One region of the Granulicella sibirica genome, then DNA from elsewhere that is predicted to be linked to it. Evidence: riboswitches for the same ligand, from Rfam matches in the RefSeq annotation. Region 1 holds a riboswitch; each other region holds the start of a gene.
The links. A riboswitch is a leader RNA that binds a small molecule or an ion and turns the genes downstream of it on or off. The one in region 1 is predicted to bind cobalamin.
Positions count from the first base shown of each region.

Region 2: linked by a shared signal. The riboswitch ahead of cobU (bifunctional adenosylcobinamide kinase/adenosylcobinamide-phosphate guanylyltransferase) and the one ahead of GRAN_RS06635 (ribonucleoside-diphosphate reductase subunit alpha) in region 1 are both predicted to bind cobalamin.
Region 3: linked by a shared signal. The riboswitch ahead of GRAN_RS00995 (TonB-dependent receptor) and the one ahead of GRAN_RS06635 (ribonucleoside-diphosphate reductase subunit alpha) in region 1 are both predicted to bind cobalamin.

Region 1 is NZ_RDSM01000001.1:1,580,257-1,585,251, forward strand. It holds gene GRAN_RS06635 (ribonucleoside-diphosphate reductase subunit alpha) at 1-2,370, opposite strand, end outside; cobalamin riboswitch at 2,477-2,668, opposite strand; gene GRAN_RS06640 (heparan-alpha-glucosaminide N-acetyltransferase domain-containing protein) at 2,958-4,145, shown strand; gene GRAN_RS06645 (sugar porter family MFS transporter) at 4,263-4,995, shown strand, end outside.
Region 2 is NZ_RDSM01000001.1:247,713-252,707, forward strand. It holds gene GRAN_RS01005 (cobyrinic acid a,c-diamide synthase CobB) at 1-1,012, opposite strand, end outside; gene cobU (bifunctional adenosylcobinamide kinase/adenosylcobinamide-phosphate guanylyltransferase) at 1,009-1,584, opposite strand; cobalamin riboswitch at 1,736-1,910, opposite strand; gene GRAN_RS01015 (sensor histidine kinase) at 1,925-3,283, opposite strand; gene GRAN_RS01020 (sigma-54-dependent transcriptional regulator) at 3,273-4,676, opposite strand; gene GRAN_RS01025 (TolC family protein) at 4,696-4,995, opposite strand, start outside.
Region 3 is NZ_RDSM01000001.1:242,653-247,647, reverse strand. It holds gene GRAN_RS01005 (cobyrinic acid a,c-diamide synthase CobB) at 1-288, shown strand, start outside; gene GRAN_RS01000 (ABC transporter substrate-binding protein) at 285-1,145, shown strand; cobalamin riboswitch at 1,168-1,341, shown strand; gene GRAN_RS00995 (TonB-dependent receptor) at 1,354-3,840, shown strand; gene GRAN_RS00990 (FecCD family ABC transporter permease) at 3,825-4,916, shown strand; gene GRAN_RS00985 (ABC transporter ATP-binding protein) at 4,913-4,995, shown strand, end outside.

The DNA of each region.
Region 1 (4,995 bases):
ATAAGTGGGCTCGATCGACTGGGTTACTCCGCAGATATTCGAGATAGTAGCCGTCGGCGCAATGGCAAGTGTGTTGGAGTTACGCATGCCGCTCTTCTGCACCCTGACGCGCAACGCTCCCCAGTCCAGCGTCGACGTTTGGGTCATCGTCATCGTATGATCCCGATGCTCCTGCAGCAGTTTCACGGAGTCGATAGGCAGGATGCCCTTTGACCACAGCGACCCGTCGAAGCTCGCATATCGTCCCCGTTCCTCAGCCAGATCGACCGAGGCCGAGATCGCCTCATAGCTGATGCACTCCATGCTCTCGTCCGCAAAGCGAACCGCCTCCGAGGAGGCAAACGGAATGCGCTGCTGATAGAGCGCGTCCTGATAACCCATAATGCCAAGGCCCACAGGCCGGTGCCGCAGGTTGGACGCGCGCGCCTCGGGTACCGTATAGAAGTTGATGTCGATCACGTTGTCGAGCATCCGCATCGCGGTACGAACCGTGCGCCGTAGCCGCGCCCGATCCAGTCCACCCTCCGTCATGTGGTTTGCAAGGTTGATCGAGCCGAGATTGCACACGGCAATCTCTTGCGCCGAAGTATTCAGCGTGATCTCCGTGCATAAGTTCGATGAATGCACCACACCCGCATGCTGTTGTGGCGAGCGAAGATTGCACGGGTCCTTGAAGGTGATCCACGGATGCCCGGTCTCGAAGATCATCGTAAGCATCTTTCGCCAAAGCTCTACTGCCTTCACCGTACGCATCACCCGAACTTCGCCACGCGCGGCCTTCGTCTCGTAGTGCGCATAGCGTTCCGCGAACGCCCGCCCGTAAAGGTCATGTAGGTCCGGCACCTCATCGGGAGAGAAGAGCGTCCACGTGCCATCCTCCTCGACCCGTTGCATGAAGAGGTCCGGCACCCAGTTCGCCGTATTCATATCGTGCGTGCGCCGGCGGTCGTCACCGGTGTTCTTGCGCAGATCGAGGAACTCCTCGATATCGATGTGCCACGTCTCGAGATAGCCGCAGACCGCGCCTTTGCGCTTGCCTCCCTGGTTCACAGCAATCGCGGTGTCGTTCGCCACCTTCAGGAAAGGAACGAGCCCCTGCGACTGACCGTTCGTGCCCTTGATATGCGAACCAAGGCCACGCACGCTGCTCCAGTCGTTGCCCAGTCCGCCCGCATACTTCGACAGCAGCGCATTATCCTTCACCGCCTTGAAGATGCCCGCAAGGTCATCCTCGATCGTCGTGAGAAAGCACGACGAAAGTTGCGGACGCAGCGTCCCACAATTGAACAGTGTCGGTGTCGAGCACATAAAGTCGAAGCTCGAGAGCAACTGGTAGAACTCGATGGCCTTCGCCTCGCGGTCGATCTCGCGAATCGCCAGTCCCATCGCTACCCGCATAAAGAACGCCTGCGGAAGCTCGAACCGAACACCGCCCTCATGCAGGAAGTAGCGGTCATACAAAGTTTGCAATCCGAGGAACTGGAAGTTGCCATCTCGGCTCGCGTCGAGCGCCGCCGCCACCCGCGACAGATCGAAAAGCCCAAGCTCCTTATCGAGAATGTCCAGCAAGATCGCCTTCCGGATATACGCCGGGAAGTAAGTGGCGTAATCGATCGTGACACTCTGCCTCATGGGAGTGACAGCCTCCGGCAGGACGAAACCCAGCGCCTCGTCGCGCAGAATGTTGATCAGCAACCTCGCACTCACGAACGCATAGTTCGGCTCCTGCTCCACCAGGGAACGCGCCGACATCGTCTGGGCAAGTCCGACCTCATGCTCCAGGATACCGTCGTACAGGTTGCGCCGAACCTCTGACATCACGGCGTCGGCGCTCACTCCGTCAAGCCCATGGCATGCCATCTCGACCTCGCGCTGCAGCCGCACCTCATCGAGAGGAACCGTCTCTCCGCTCGCCAGCCTGACCTTGAGCGCTGGAACGGACTGAATCACCACCTGGGCGCGCACCCGCCGCTGTTCCGCCCGTTCCGCGCGATAGAGCACGTAGGCTCGCGCGACCTTGTGCTCCCCTGACCGCATCAGGGCAAGCTCCACCTGGTCCTGGATGTCCTCGATGTGCAGCGCGCGCGCCTTGTCCGCCCGGCGGCTCAGCGCTACCACAATCTGTGTGGTCAGCTCCCGCACGGCGTCATGGATGCGTCGCGATCCGGTCGCCGTCGTACCCTCGACCGCGATAAAGGCCTTGGTGATGGCATTCGAGATCTTGCTCTCGTCGAACGCAGAAAGCGAGCCATTGCGGCGGATGACCTGAAAACCCGAGAAATCAGCGACGCTGCCGCCGCTGGTTCCGGAGAGAAAGGACGTGGGGATCTGAAGCGAGGAATCAAGATGAGGAAGTGCATTGGTGGCCATGGACCGTCTCCTTGCCTCAAAGGGTTGCGAGGAAACAGGAGAAGCGTTCCAGCACGGAGAGCTGCCGCGGAACGAGTCACTGCCACCTCGCCTCCCCTCGGAGGCGCCAGCGAATATTTCTATGGCAGGTCTTCGGACTCTGCAGGTTCTGACCTACTTGCCGGACTTCCCAGGTTTGCACCCAGTGTCATCGTGGCGTTCGTACCTGCTTACCGCTGCGGGGCAGTTCCGGACTCTCACCGGATTCCCTTTTCATCTCCGGACTCACATCCGGGGAACCATGGAATGAACATCACTATATAGGCGTCCTGCGCTCTCCGCTACTAGATGTTGTGGATATCTGGACGGACCGCTCGAACCAGCCGAAATTCCACCAGTCCGTTTTGCGGCCGCACACGCTTGACAAATGCAGCCTCCAAATCACCCCAGGGAGTCCCCACCACACCGCTTACCGCAAAAAAACATGTCGCAAATCAGTTTTAGCCAGTAAAGACGCGCCCTCCACCACGTTTTCTACCGGCCCGCTAACCGCATTTACCGCACAACCCCCCACATCCTACCGTACAAAAGCGGCATACTTGAGCACAATGCAGCCCTCCAGCCAGACCACAAACAGAGTCGCCTCGATCGACATCTTCCGCGGCATCACGATGATCGTCATGATCTTCGTCAACGAGCTCGCCGAAGTGAAACACCTCCCGTACTGGACCTATCACGCCCCCGGCCGCCTCGACTACATGACCTACGTGGACATGGTTTTCCCCTTCTTTTTGTTCATCATAGGGATGTCCATGCCCCTCTCGGTCCGGGCGCGCCTCAAGCAGAACCCATCGATGCCCGCCCTATGGCTCCACATCTTCCTCCGCTCCCTTGGCCTCGTCGTCATCGGCCTTGTCCTGGCAAACGCCGACCAGGCCGGCCCAATGCTCCTCCCTGGAAGCGTCTGGGCCCTCATCGCCCTACTCGGCGCCATGCTCTACCTCAATGTCTACTCAAGTACCTCAAAATCAAAGACTTGGCTCCGCCTGCTCGGCCTCGCGCTCGTCGTCATCATGTACGCCATGTTCCGCCGCACAACCCCCAGCGGTGGAATCGGCTGGATCAACTTCTCTTACCCCGAAATCCTTGGATTGATTGGCTTTAGCTACTTCGCCACATCCCTGCTCTACGTCCCGACCCGCCGCGCTATCTGGGCGCCTGGCGCCTGGTTTGTCCTACTCGTAGCCCTGAACTCCCTCTGCTCCGCCCACATCCTCAACATCTTCAACCACATACCTCTCTACGTCTGGCCCTTCGGCAACTTCTCCATGCCCCTGAATATTATGGCCGGCATCCTCACCTCCACCATCTTCTTAGGCCCCCAATGGCCCGAGAACCGCAAGAAAATCGCATACTCCATCTCTTTCGCCCTCATCTGCCTGGTCTCCGCTTACCTACTCACCCCCCTCGGAGTCTCGAAAATCCGAGCCACCCCCACCTGGTGCCTCTATAGCACCGCAGCCAGCGTCCTCTGCTTCACCATGCTCTATTGGGTCTGTGACATGCAGAAGAAGACCGGATGGGCCTTTTTCATCAAACCCGCCGGCTCAAACGCCCTCCTAACCTACCTCCTGCCCGATCTGTGGTTCTTTCTCTTCTCCGCTTTAGGGATCACTTACCTCGGCACCCACATGAACTTCGGTTTACCTGGTGTTCTTAAAGCGATGTTGTTCACCATGCTCATGGTCGCAATCTCTTCAGTACTCACGAAAGCGAAGGTGCGCCTGCAACTGTGAAGTTGCGAACTGAACAAAGTTGTTGCGCGGGAAAGCTGCTTGGTGTTTCCTTATGAAACATTACTAAGTGCGCATTCGACAGCAGCGAAGACCCTATGAGGTGAAGTCTTGCAGGAAATGGAACCCGCGGTACGGTCGAGGGTGAAGCGTGGTTTCCTCTGGCGAGTCTCGCTGATAGCTGGACTCGGCGGACTCCTGTATGGCTTCGATATGGGCATCATCGCGGCTGCGCTCATCTATGTGCGCTCCACCTTCGCACTCTCAACACAGATGGAAGAGGCTGTCGTCAGCGTCGTGCTGGTTGGGGCAATGCTTGGCGCGATTAGTGGAGGGATGATCGCCGACCGCATCGGACGCCGCGCTACGCTTGTGTGCGGAGGCGCGATCTTCGTTCTGGGCTCGGTTCTCGCGCCGTGGTCGCCCAACGTAGGTGCGCTGATCTTTGCGCGCGGCCTGCTCGGCATTGCAATCGGCTTTACGTCAGTGACCGCTCCCGTTTATGTATCCGAGCTTGCGCCTCCGCAATCGCGCGGCATGCTGATCGGACTCTATCAGTTCGCCCTCACGCTCGGGATTGCGCTTGCGGACCTGACAGGATACTGGCTCGCAGGTCAGCATGCGTGGAGACTCATGTTCGGCATCGGGGCGGTGCCGGCAGTCTTCTTCTTGCTGATGGTCATGACAGTTCCAGAAAGTCCACGCTGGCTGTACGCACAGAACCGGATAGACGAAGCGGAAGCCGTGTTGAAGACGTATACGGATCAGGCCGGAGCGTTGCTTCTTCTCGAAGATATTCGCGTAAGCCTGCTGACCACGATGGAGCGGCGTTGGAGTGTCCTGTGGAGTCCCG
Region 2 (4,995 bases), 1.3 Mb from region 1:
TGGTGAGGGTGCGGCCGAGGTAGATCATGCCTCCGCATTCGGCGTAGATAGGGCGGCCTTGCGCGGCGAAGGTTCGGAGGTTTTCGTGCATGGATGTGTTGGCGCTCAGGGCTTCGGCGTGGAGTTCGGGGTAGCCTCCGCCTAAGTAGAGGGCGTCCAGGTCTTCTGGGAGATGAGGATCGTGCAGGGGGCTGAAGGAGATGATTGTTGCGCCCGCGTTGCGGAGGAGGTCGAGGTTGTCTTCGTAGTAGAAGCTGAAGGCGTCGTCGCGGGCTACGCCGATTCGGATTGGGTCTGTTTTGGTCTCAGATGACGTAGACTGCCGAGCTTCGAGCGGAAACTCGAGAGCCAGGATTCGGTCAAGTTCGAGGTGCGCTTCTGCTGCTTCGGCAAAGAGGCTCAGCACTTCCGTTGCTGGAGCTTCAGAGGCCGCGTGCAGACCGAGGTGGCGCTCGGGGATCGTGATGGCTGGGTCGCGGGGAAGCCAGCCTAAGACCGGGGTGCGGCAGGAGGCGGCGATCGCGGTGGAGAGCATCTGGTAGTGGCGCTCGCTAGCTGCGCGGTTGAGGATGACGCCGGCCAGGTTGAGGGTGAGATCGAAGGACTCGAAGCCAAGGACGACGGCGGCTATGCTGCGGGCGCTCTTCGATGCGTCGAGGACGAGGATGACGGGGAGGCCTAGGAGTTTGGCGATCTCGGCGCTGCTGCCGGTCTCGGTGAGACCATCTTTCCCGTCGAAGAGACCCATCATGCCCTCGACGATGACGGCGTCGGCTCCCGCGCTCGCTTCGGAGAGGACGGCGCGGTTTGCCTCGGGGGTGAGCATCCAGGTGTCGAGGTTGCGGGAGGTGCTGCCGGAGATGCGGGTGTGATGGGTGGTATCGAGGAAGTCGGGACCTCCCTTGAAGGGTTGGACGACGAGGCCGCGCTGGCGCGTGGCGGCGATGAGGGCGAGGGTAACGGTGGTCTTGCCGACGCCGCTGGCGGTTCCGGCTACAAGGAAGCCTTTCATCCCATCACCTCGATGTGGCCCTTGAGGGCGAGGGGAAGACCGGCGACCATGAGGATGACATCGTCGGCGATGCGGGCTACGCGCTGGTTGATCTCGCCGAGAAGATCACGGTAGCGGCGGCCCATGGGGTAGGCGGGGACGACGCCGCTGCCGACCTCGTTCGAGACGAGGATGACGCGGCAGGGGGCGTTGGCGAGGGCTTCGATGAGAGCCTCAATCCGAGGTTCCGTGGCATCGCGGACGTCTTCTGTGCCGGCGTCCATCAGGCTGGCGGCGAAGATGGTGAGGCAGTCGATGAGGAGGATGTCGGCTTCGGTTTCGGTGATGACGCGAGCGAGTTCGAGGGGCTCTTCGATGGTGCGCCAGTGGGTGGGGCGGTCTTCGCGGTGGCGGTCGATCTTGCGGCGCATCTCGTCGTCGACCGCGGATGCGGTGGCGACGAAGACGACGGGGGTGCGGCCTTCGTCGAGATGCCCGGCGAGGCGCTGGGCGTAGCGGCTCTTGCCACTGCGGACGCCGCCGAGAACAAGCGTGACGCTGCCCTGACGGTTGTGAGAAGACGAGTCCTGCACGCTTCGCACTGGTGAATACCATTTCGCTCGATGCAGGAGCACGAGGGCGTCTACATCGGGCGGGATTTGGATTTAGGCAGCGGACACGGCGTGGATCGCTTGATCGCGACGACACCGATATGCTCTCCAGCTCTCCCTAGAAGCCGAATCAAGCCCAGATTGGTACGCGGCCGGTATCCTGACTTGTGCTTCGCTGAATCCGGCTCGCCTTCCCAGGGTCGTTTGCCCCAGTGGCTTCAATTACTTGCCGGACTCTCCGCACATACAGTTACTGGGTAGCGACGGAGTCTCACCGTCTTCCCGAAACCGAATACTTTGCAAGTATAGCGGGAGTGCGGCGTCAGGCGGCGGGAAGGCGAAGTTCGGCGCGGCAGCCGGGCTCGTCCTCGCGGTTGGAGAGGCGGACGGTGCCTTGGTGGCCCTCGGCGATCTGGAGGGCGAGGGCGAGGCCGATGCCCGTGCCCTCGGGCTTGGTGGTGTAGAAGGGCACGAAGAGATTGTCGGGGTTGGTGATGCCGGGGCCGTTGTCGACCACATAGATGGAGACGGCTCCGCGTTCGACCTGCCAGCCGACGCAGACGATGGGCTTGCGCGCGCCCATGTCAGGACCAATCGAGGCTTCGACGGCGTTCTTGACGAGGTTGATGAGGGCCTGCTGAACCTGGTCCTCGTCGATGAACAGGAAGACCTCGGGGCCGGGGTCGATCTGAACCTTCATGCCGTGCTCAAGGTGGGCGACGCGCTCGACGAGGAGGGCCACGGAGATGCGCTTGAGGCGGGGCTTTGGCAGGCCGGAGAGTTGACGGTAGGCCTGGAGAAAGCGGTTGAGGGATTCGGCGCGGTTTTCGATCACGCCGAGGCCGCGTTCGAGGTCTTCGAGGCCGGGGTCGCTCGATTTGGCGAGGCGCGCGCGGAGACTCCCGGCGATGGACTTGATGGGGGTGAGGGAGTTGTTGATCTCGTGGCCCATGACGCGTACGAGGCGACGCCAGGCGTTGCGCTCCTCTTCGCGGAGGGCGGAGCTGACTTCCGAGAGCACGACGAGGATGTGCGGGATGCCGCGCATGCGGAAGCTGGTTCGGTTGACGACCCAGCGGGCTCCGGTGGTGCTGCTGCCGAGGGTGATGGACTCCTCTTCGGCTGGCAGGAGGAGGCTGTCGAGGCCGAGATCGACGCCCCGGCGGCCGACGGCTTCACCCATGCGCAGGCCGAAGACGCGCTCGGCGGCGTTGTTGAGCATCTGGACGCGGCCGTTGCCATCGAAGGCGAGGACGGGAGTCTGCATGGCGCTCATGACGCGCTCGGCGAGGGCGACGGCGTCGAGGGCGCTGCCGCGCTGGGCCTGGAGCATGGAGGCCAGAGCATTGACCTCGATGGCGAGGTCGCCGATGGCGTCGTTACGACGGCCGCCACGGGCGCGGAAGGAGAAGTCGTCCTCGCGGAGGGCGGCGATGACGTTGGCGAGGGTCTGGAGCGGGCGGCTGATGGACTCCATGACGAGCGAGACGACCAGCGCCCAGCCAAGCGCGACGGTGGCCAGGACGGCGAGCAAAGCCGCGATGCCTTCGGAGCGGAGGAAGAAGAAGCAGAGGAGGAAGGCGGGGACGCCCATGAGCCAGAGCTTCTGGCGGAGACGACGTTCGAAGCTGAGGCGCTTGCCGCGTGGACCGAGGGCTACCCGGCGGCGGCTAGAGGCCATACTTTTCGATTCGGCGGTAGAGGGCTCCCCGGCTGAGACCGAGAGCGTCGGCGGCGTGGCTGACGTTGCCACCGGCGCGGCCGAGAGCCTTGCGGATGAGCAGGCTCTCGACGGCTTCGAGGCTCATCTCGTCGAGGCCGGCGGGGGTTCCTGCTTTTTGCGGGTTGAGGCCCAGGTCGCTGACTTCAACCTCGGTTCCTCTGGCCATCAGGACGGCGCGCTCCATGGTGTGGTCGAGCTCGCGGACGTTGCCGGGCCACGCGTACTGCATCATGGCGTGGAGGGCGGCGGGTTCGACGCCGCGCAGGGCCTTACGGTAGCGGGTGGCGTAACGGGAGAGGAAGTGTCCGGCCAGCGCGGGAATGTCTTCGCGACGCTCGCGGAGGGCGGGAAGGCGGATCTCGACGGTGTTGAGGCGGAAGAGGAGGTCTTCGCGGAACTCGCGGGCGGTGACGGCGGCGCGGAGGTCGGCGTTGGTTGCGGACAGGACGCGGACGCTTACGGCGCGGGTACGGGATGAGCCGACGCGTTCGAGCTCGCCGGTTTCGAGGACGCGGAGGAGCTTGGCCTGCTGGCGGATAGGGATGTTGGCGATCTCGTCGAGGAAGAGGGTGCCGTTGTCGGCGAGCTCGAAGCGGCCCATGCGGTCGGTTTTGGCGTCGGTGAAGGCACCCTTGACGTGGCCGAACATCTCGCTCTCGAAGGTGCCTTCGGAGAGCGCGCCGGTGTTGACGGCGACGAGCGAGCGGGCGGCGCGGGAGGATACACGGTGGAGGGTCTGGGCGACGACCTCCTTGCCGGTGCCGTGCTCGCCGGTGATGAGGACGTTGGCGTCCGATGGGCCGATGCGGGAGATGAGCTCGACGACGGGACGCATGGCGGGCGCGCTTGCGATCATCTCGGGGACGCCGTCGGTGCGGGCCATGCGGAGCATCTGGTTCTCGGCTTCGAGGCGGCGGGACTGCTTCTGGCTGCGGTAGAGCTCGACCTGGGTGTTGAGGACGGTGAGGAGCCGGGCGTTCTCCCACGGCTTCTGGATGAAGTCGGTGGCGCCGCGGCGCATGGCTTCGACGGCGAGGTCGATGTTTCCCCAGGCGGTCATAACGATGATGGGAACTTGGGGTTCGAGGGCGTGGACCTTCGAGACGAGATCGAGACCCTCCTGGCCGCTGGTGGTGTCGCGAGAGTAGTTGAGATCGAGGAGGATGCCGTCGAAGCTTTCAAACTGGAGCGCTTCGAGTACGAGCGCGGGGGTGCGGACACACTTGAGGCCGTAGCCCTCGGGCTTGAGGAGGAGCTCTAGGGCTTCGAGAACGTGGGGATGGTCGTCGGCGACGAGGAGGCGGCTATCCCCGTTTGCCTTTCCTGCTCCGTTGCCCGATCTCTCCGCCATACGCGACTCCCTGCTGCTTTCAGTTTGCTGCACTGGCGACCACACCTGTTCTGGCCGAATCGATGGAGATGGCATTCTGTTCGAGCGTGGTGCCGATGGATCGGTCCAGTTCGATTTTAGCTTTCTGGTATGCGGTCATCGCAGCCACAAGGGTACTCTCGGCGGCGTCGAAGTCGCGACGGGCGGTAAGGGTCTGGAGTTGAGAACCGGCGCCAAGTTCCTGTTCCTTTGTAGTGATGTTGAAGGTCTTCTCGGCGAGATCGCGGGCCTTGCGCGCGGAGAGGACGCGGGCCTCGCTCTGGGTGAGGGCGTACTGAGC
Region 3 (4,995 bases), 1.3 Mb from region 1:
CTGAACCAATTCGGCTACACCACAGTCGAACTCACCCAATCCAACCTCCTCGGCCCAGCGGGCACCGTAATCCGAGGCCACAGTTTCCACTACTCCCGCCTCACCTCTCCCGCACCGCAGAAAACAAGCTACGAAGTCACCTACTCCCTCGCTAGCCGCAAAGAGCCGGAAGGCTTCACTCAGGGCAACATCCTCGCTAGCTACATCCACCTTCACTTCCGCGCCAACCCAACCATCGCCCCACACTTCGTAGAAGCCGCACGAACAGCACGCCTGGTGCACGCATGAAGACCAAACTCCTCCTACTCCTTACGCTTTTAGCACTAAGCCTTCAGGCCCACGCCACCCGCACCGTCACCGACGAGACCGGTCGCGCCGTCCAGGTCCCCGACCATCCTCACCGCATCATCTCCCTCGTCCCCAGCGTCACCGACGCCGTCTACTCCATCGGAGCCGGAGACGACGTCGTCGCCGTCAGCGACTACGTCCAGTACCCCGCCGAAGCCAAAAAGAAACCATCCGTAGGCTCCATCCTCACGCCGTCCTTAGAGACCATCGTCTCCCTTCACCCCGACCTCCTCCTCGCCATGAAGACCCAGAACGGCGAAGGCTCCGTCGAAAAGTTCCGCCAGCTCGGCATACCCATCTTCCTCATCGACCCCCACGGCATCGACGGTATCTTCCGCTCCATCCTCTCGCTCGGCGACGCCCTCAACCGCCGCCCCCAGGCCGACGCCGAAGTCGCCAGCCTCCGCCAGCGCCTCGCCGCCGTACGCGCCGGCGCGCAGGGCAAGCCTGTCGTCACTGTGTTCCTCCCCGTCTGGTACGACCCCGTCATCACCATCGGCCACGGAGCCTTCATCACCGAGATGATCGCCGCCGCCGGAGCCCGTTCCGTCACCGCCGACATCCCGCAGGAGTGGCCCCACATCAGCATCGAGGCCGTCATCGCCCGCGCCCCCGACGCGCTCCTTCTCACCCGCGGAGGCAAGGTCACCCTCGAACTCCTAAAGACGCTTCCCGGCTGGCAGTCCATGCCCGCCGTCACCCAGGCAAAGGTCTTCTATGTCGACAAGCGCATGGACTTCGCCAGCCCCGTAGCCTTCGACGCCCTCGAAGACCTCGCCAAACAATTTCATCCGTAAGCCGAGAAGCCATCGGCCCACAACGTCAGCCAAAAGTCAGAGTGTCGGGAAGCGCGGTGCAAATCCGCCACTACCCCGTAACTGTAAGCGCAGAGAGCCATGCACTCACGTGGAACGCCACTGGGCACAAGCCCGGGAAGGCAGCATGGCTCAAGGACGCGTAAGCCAGGAGACCGGCTCTGACTCACCATCTCGAGGGAGACAAAGCATGACCCGCACGACCCACCGGCTAAGCCAACTTATAACTCCGTCCGTTCTCTTTTTAGCAGCAGCATTAAGCCACGCTCAGACTCCGCATGAGGCCACCCTCCACGGAACCGTCAAGGATCCCCTCGGAGCCGTGGTCCAGGGCGCGACCATCTCGCTCATCCACGATGGCGAAGTCCTCACCACCACTCAGTCCGACGCCAACGGCATGTACCACCTCACCGTCCTAACCACCGGCCACTACGCTCTCCGCTCCACCGCCCGCACATTTGTCACCACTGAAGTCACAATCCCCGACTCCGCCCCCACGCACCTCGACATCACTCTCGCCACCCCCACGGCCACGGAAGAGGTTACCGTCACCGCAACCGGCACGCCCACACCCCTCGCGCAGGTGGCCGCTCCCGTCACTGTCCTCACCAGGGAAGACTTCCCCTACAACCAGGACATTCAGGAGCCACTCCGCTACGTCCCCGGCGTCCAGATCACGCAGACCGGCCAATCCGGCGGCACCAGCGGCCTCTACATTCGCGGCGGCGACACGGACGCCAACAAGGTCCTCATCGACGGCATTCCCGCCAACGACGTCGGCGGAGCCGTCGAGTTCGCCAACATCTCCACCGCCGGCATCGCCCGCGCCGAAGTCCTCCGCGAACCCAACAGCGCCCTCTACGGCTCGGACGCCCTCGCCGGCGTCGTCTCGCTCACCACACGCCGCGGCACAACGCCCCTGCCCCAGCTCGACTACTCGGCCGAAGGCGGAAACTTCGGAACCTACCGTCAGGAAGCCGCCCTCGGCGGAGCCATCCGCAAGCTCGACTACTTCTCCGACTTCACCCGTCAGGACACCGGCAACAGCGTCGCCTCCTCCGCCTTTCACAACGCCACCTTCGCCGACAACATCGGCTATCAGCCCAACGACACCACCGACCTCCGCTTCAACTTCCGCCACATCACCACCTCCGGCGGCCAGCCCAACGCCATCCTTCTCTATGGCATCCCCGACTCCGCCAACGTCAGCGAGCAGGACCGCTACCTCGGCGCCGTCCTCAACAGCCAGACCACGTCCCGCTGGCACAACCAGCTCCGCTACGGCAGCCTCCGCCTCAACTTCCTCTACTCCGACTACGCCCCCACCGGCGTCCCCCAGATCGACCCCGAATTCGGCGGCATCGACGACTATCTCGGAGCCCCCGTCACCATTCGCGGAGCCAACGGCTACTCCGTCTCCGGACAGGCCATCTTCCAGTACCCCGGCACCTACCCCAGCTTCTCCACCAACCACACCGCGCGCGACTTCATGTACGCCCAGACCGACTACCGCCTCACCAGCCCCTCCGCGCAGCGCTTCAACCTGCTCGCCGTCGGCGGCTTTAAGTACGAAGACGAGCGCGGGTCCACCGTCTCCACCGGCTTCGACCCCAACACCACAGACCGCCGCAACTACAGCACCATGCTCGAGCTTCAGGGCGACTTCGACCACCGCGCTTACTTCACCATCGGCACCGGCCTTGAGAAGAACGCCGTCTTCGGCTTCGCCGCCACCCCGCGCGCCTCGCTCGGCTACTACCTCGTCCGCCCCGGCGGCAGCAGCCTCTTCAGCGGCACGAAACTCCACGCCAGCTTCAGCAAGGGCATCAAGGAGCCGAGCATCTATCAGCAGGCGAACTCGCTCTTCGGCCTGCTCTCGACGCTTCCCGACGGCGGCTCGCTCATCAGCCAGAACAACATCAGCCCCGCCGGAGCCGAGACCTCCCGCACCTACGATGGCGGCATCGACCAGGAACTCGCCGGAGGCAAAGCCCGCGTCGGCCTCACTTACTTCCACAACGAGTTCGGCAACGGCCTCGAGTTCCTCTCGCAATCGGCCCTCACGAGCTTCGGCATCCCGCAGGCTGCGGTCGATGGCACCCAGTTCGGAGCCTACGTCAACTCCCTCGCCTTCCGCGCACAGGGCCTCGAAACCCAGGTCGAAATCAAGCTCAGCAACCACCTCTTCGCCCGCGGCGGCTACACCCTCCTCGACGCCGTCGTGCAGCGCTCCTTCTCGAGCAGCGCCCTTGCCCCGGTCTTCAACACCTCGTCCAACTTCTCCAACATCGCCATCGGCAGCTACGGCCCTCTGGTCGGCGCACGCCCCTTCCGCCGCGCCCGCAACTCCGCCTACTTCGGCCTCACCTACACCCAAAGCCGCTTCTCCGCCGCGCTCAACGGAACCCTCGTCGGCAAGCGCGACGACAGCACCTTCCTCACCGACGCCGACTTCGGCAACTCGCTCCTCCTTCCTAACCACAACCTCATCGGCAGTTACCAGCGTCTCGAAGCCACCGGGAGCTACCAGGTCGCGCGCCGCCTCGTCGCCTACACTGAGATACAGAACCTGCTGAGCGAGCACTATAGCGAAGCGTTCGGGTATCCAGCCCTCCCGTTCAACTTCCGCTCAGGCATCCGGGTCACCCTCGGGGGAGAGACGTGGAAGCTCAAGTAACCCAAACCCCGCGCACGCTGCCGGCATCGGGCCTCGACCGCCCGATGCTCGGCAGCCCCACGCCCTCCCGACCAATCCCTCTAGCCATCCTCGTCCTCCTTCTAATTGCCGTCCTGGCCGCATCAATCCTCGGATCGTTAGCCGCCGGAGCCGTTCACGTCCCCCTGCGCGCCCTCATCGCCCACCAGGCGCTCACCCCGATGGACCGCATCATCCTCTTCGACCTCCGCCTCCCCCGCGTGCTCGCCTCCGCTCTCATCGGAGCAGCCCTCGCCACCGCCGGCCTTCTCTTTCAAGGCCTCTTCCGCAACCCCATGGCCGACCCTTACGTGATCGGCTCCTCCGGCGGAGCGGTCGTCGGAGCCTGCATCGGCATCCTCTTCTTCTCCCAGGCCGCCTTCCTGGGCTTCAGCGCGACCGCCCTGCTCGCCTTCGCCGGCTCTGTCGTGACCATGCTCCTCGTCTACACCCTCGCCCGGGGCACCGGAGGCACAAACGTCGTCGCCCTCCTGCTCGCAGGCTTCGCCGTCAGCACCATGCTGATGAACAGCACCTACCTCTTCGAGCTTCTCGACCCCGACCCCGCCCGCAGCTCCGCCATCCTCGAAACCTGGCTCCGCGGAACCGTCGGCACACCCGGCTGGCCCCAACTCGCCGTCACATCCTCCCTCTTCGCCATCGCCGCCGTCATCGCCATCCCCCTTATGCGCCGCCTCAACACCCTCGCCCTCGGCGACGAGTATGCCCAGCAGCTCGGCCTTCGTATCGAACGCTCCCGCCTCGCCATCATCCTCACCGGCTCGCTCCTCACCGCCGTGGCCGTCTCCCTCGGAGGCCTCATCGGCTTTGCCGGCCTTATCGTCCCGCACGCCGCCCGCATGCTTCTCGGCCCCGACCACGTCCGCCTCCTCCCCGTCACCGCCCTCGCCGGAGCCATCTTCCTCGTCGCCGCCGACACCCTCGCCCGCACCGTCCTCTCCCCCCGCGAACTCCCCGTCGGCGTCCTCATGGTCTTCGTCGGCGGTCCGTTCTTCCTCTACCTCCTTCGCAAGAGTAAGCAGGAGTACGGCCTGTGACACCCCTCCTCGAACTCCACACCATAGCCTTCGCCCACCCCGCCCGCGAAGTCCTCCGCAATATCTCCTTGGCCATCGA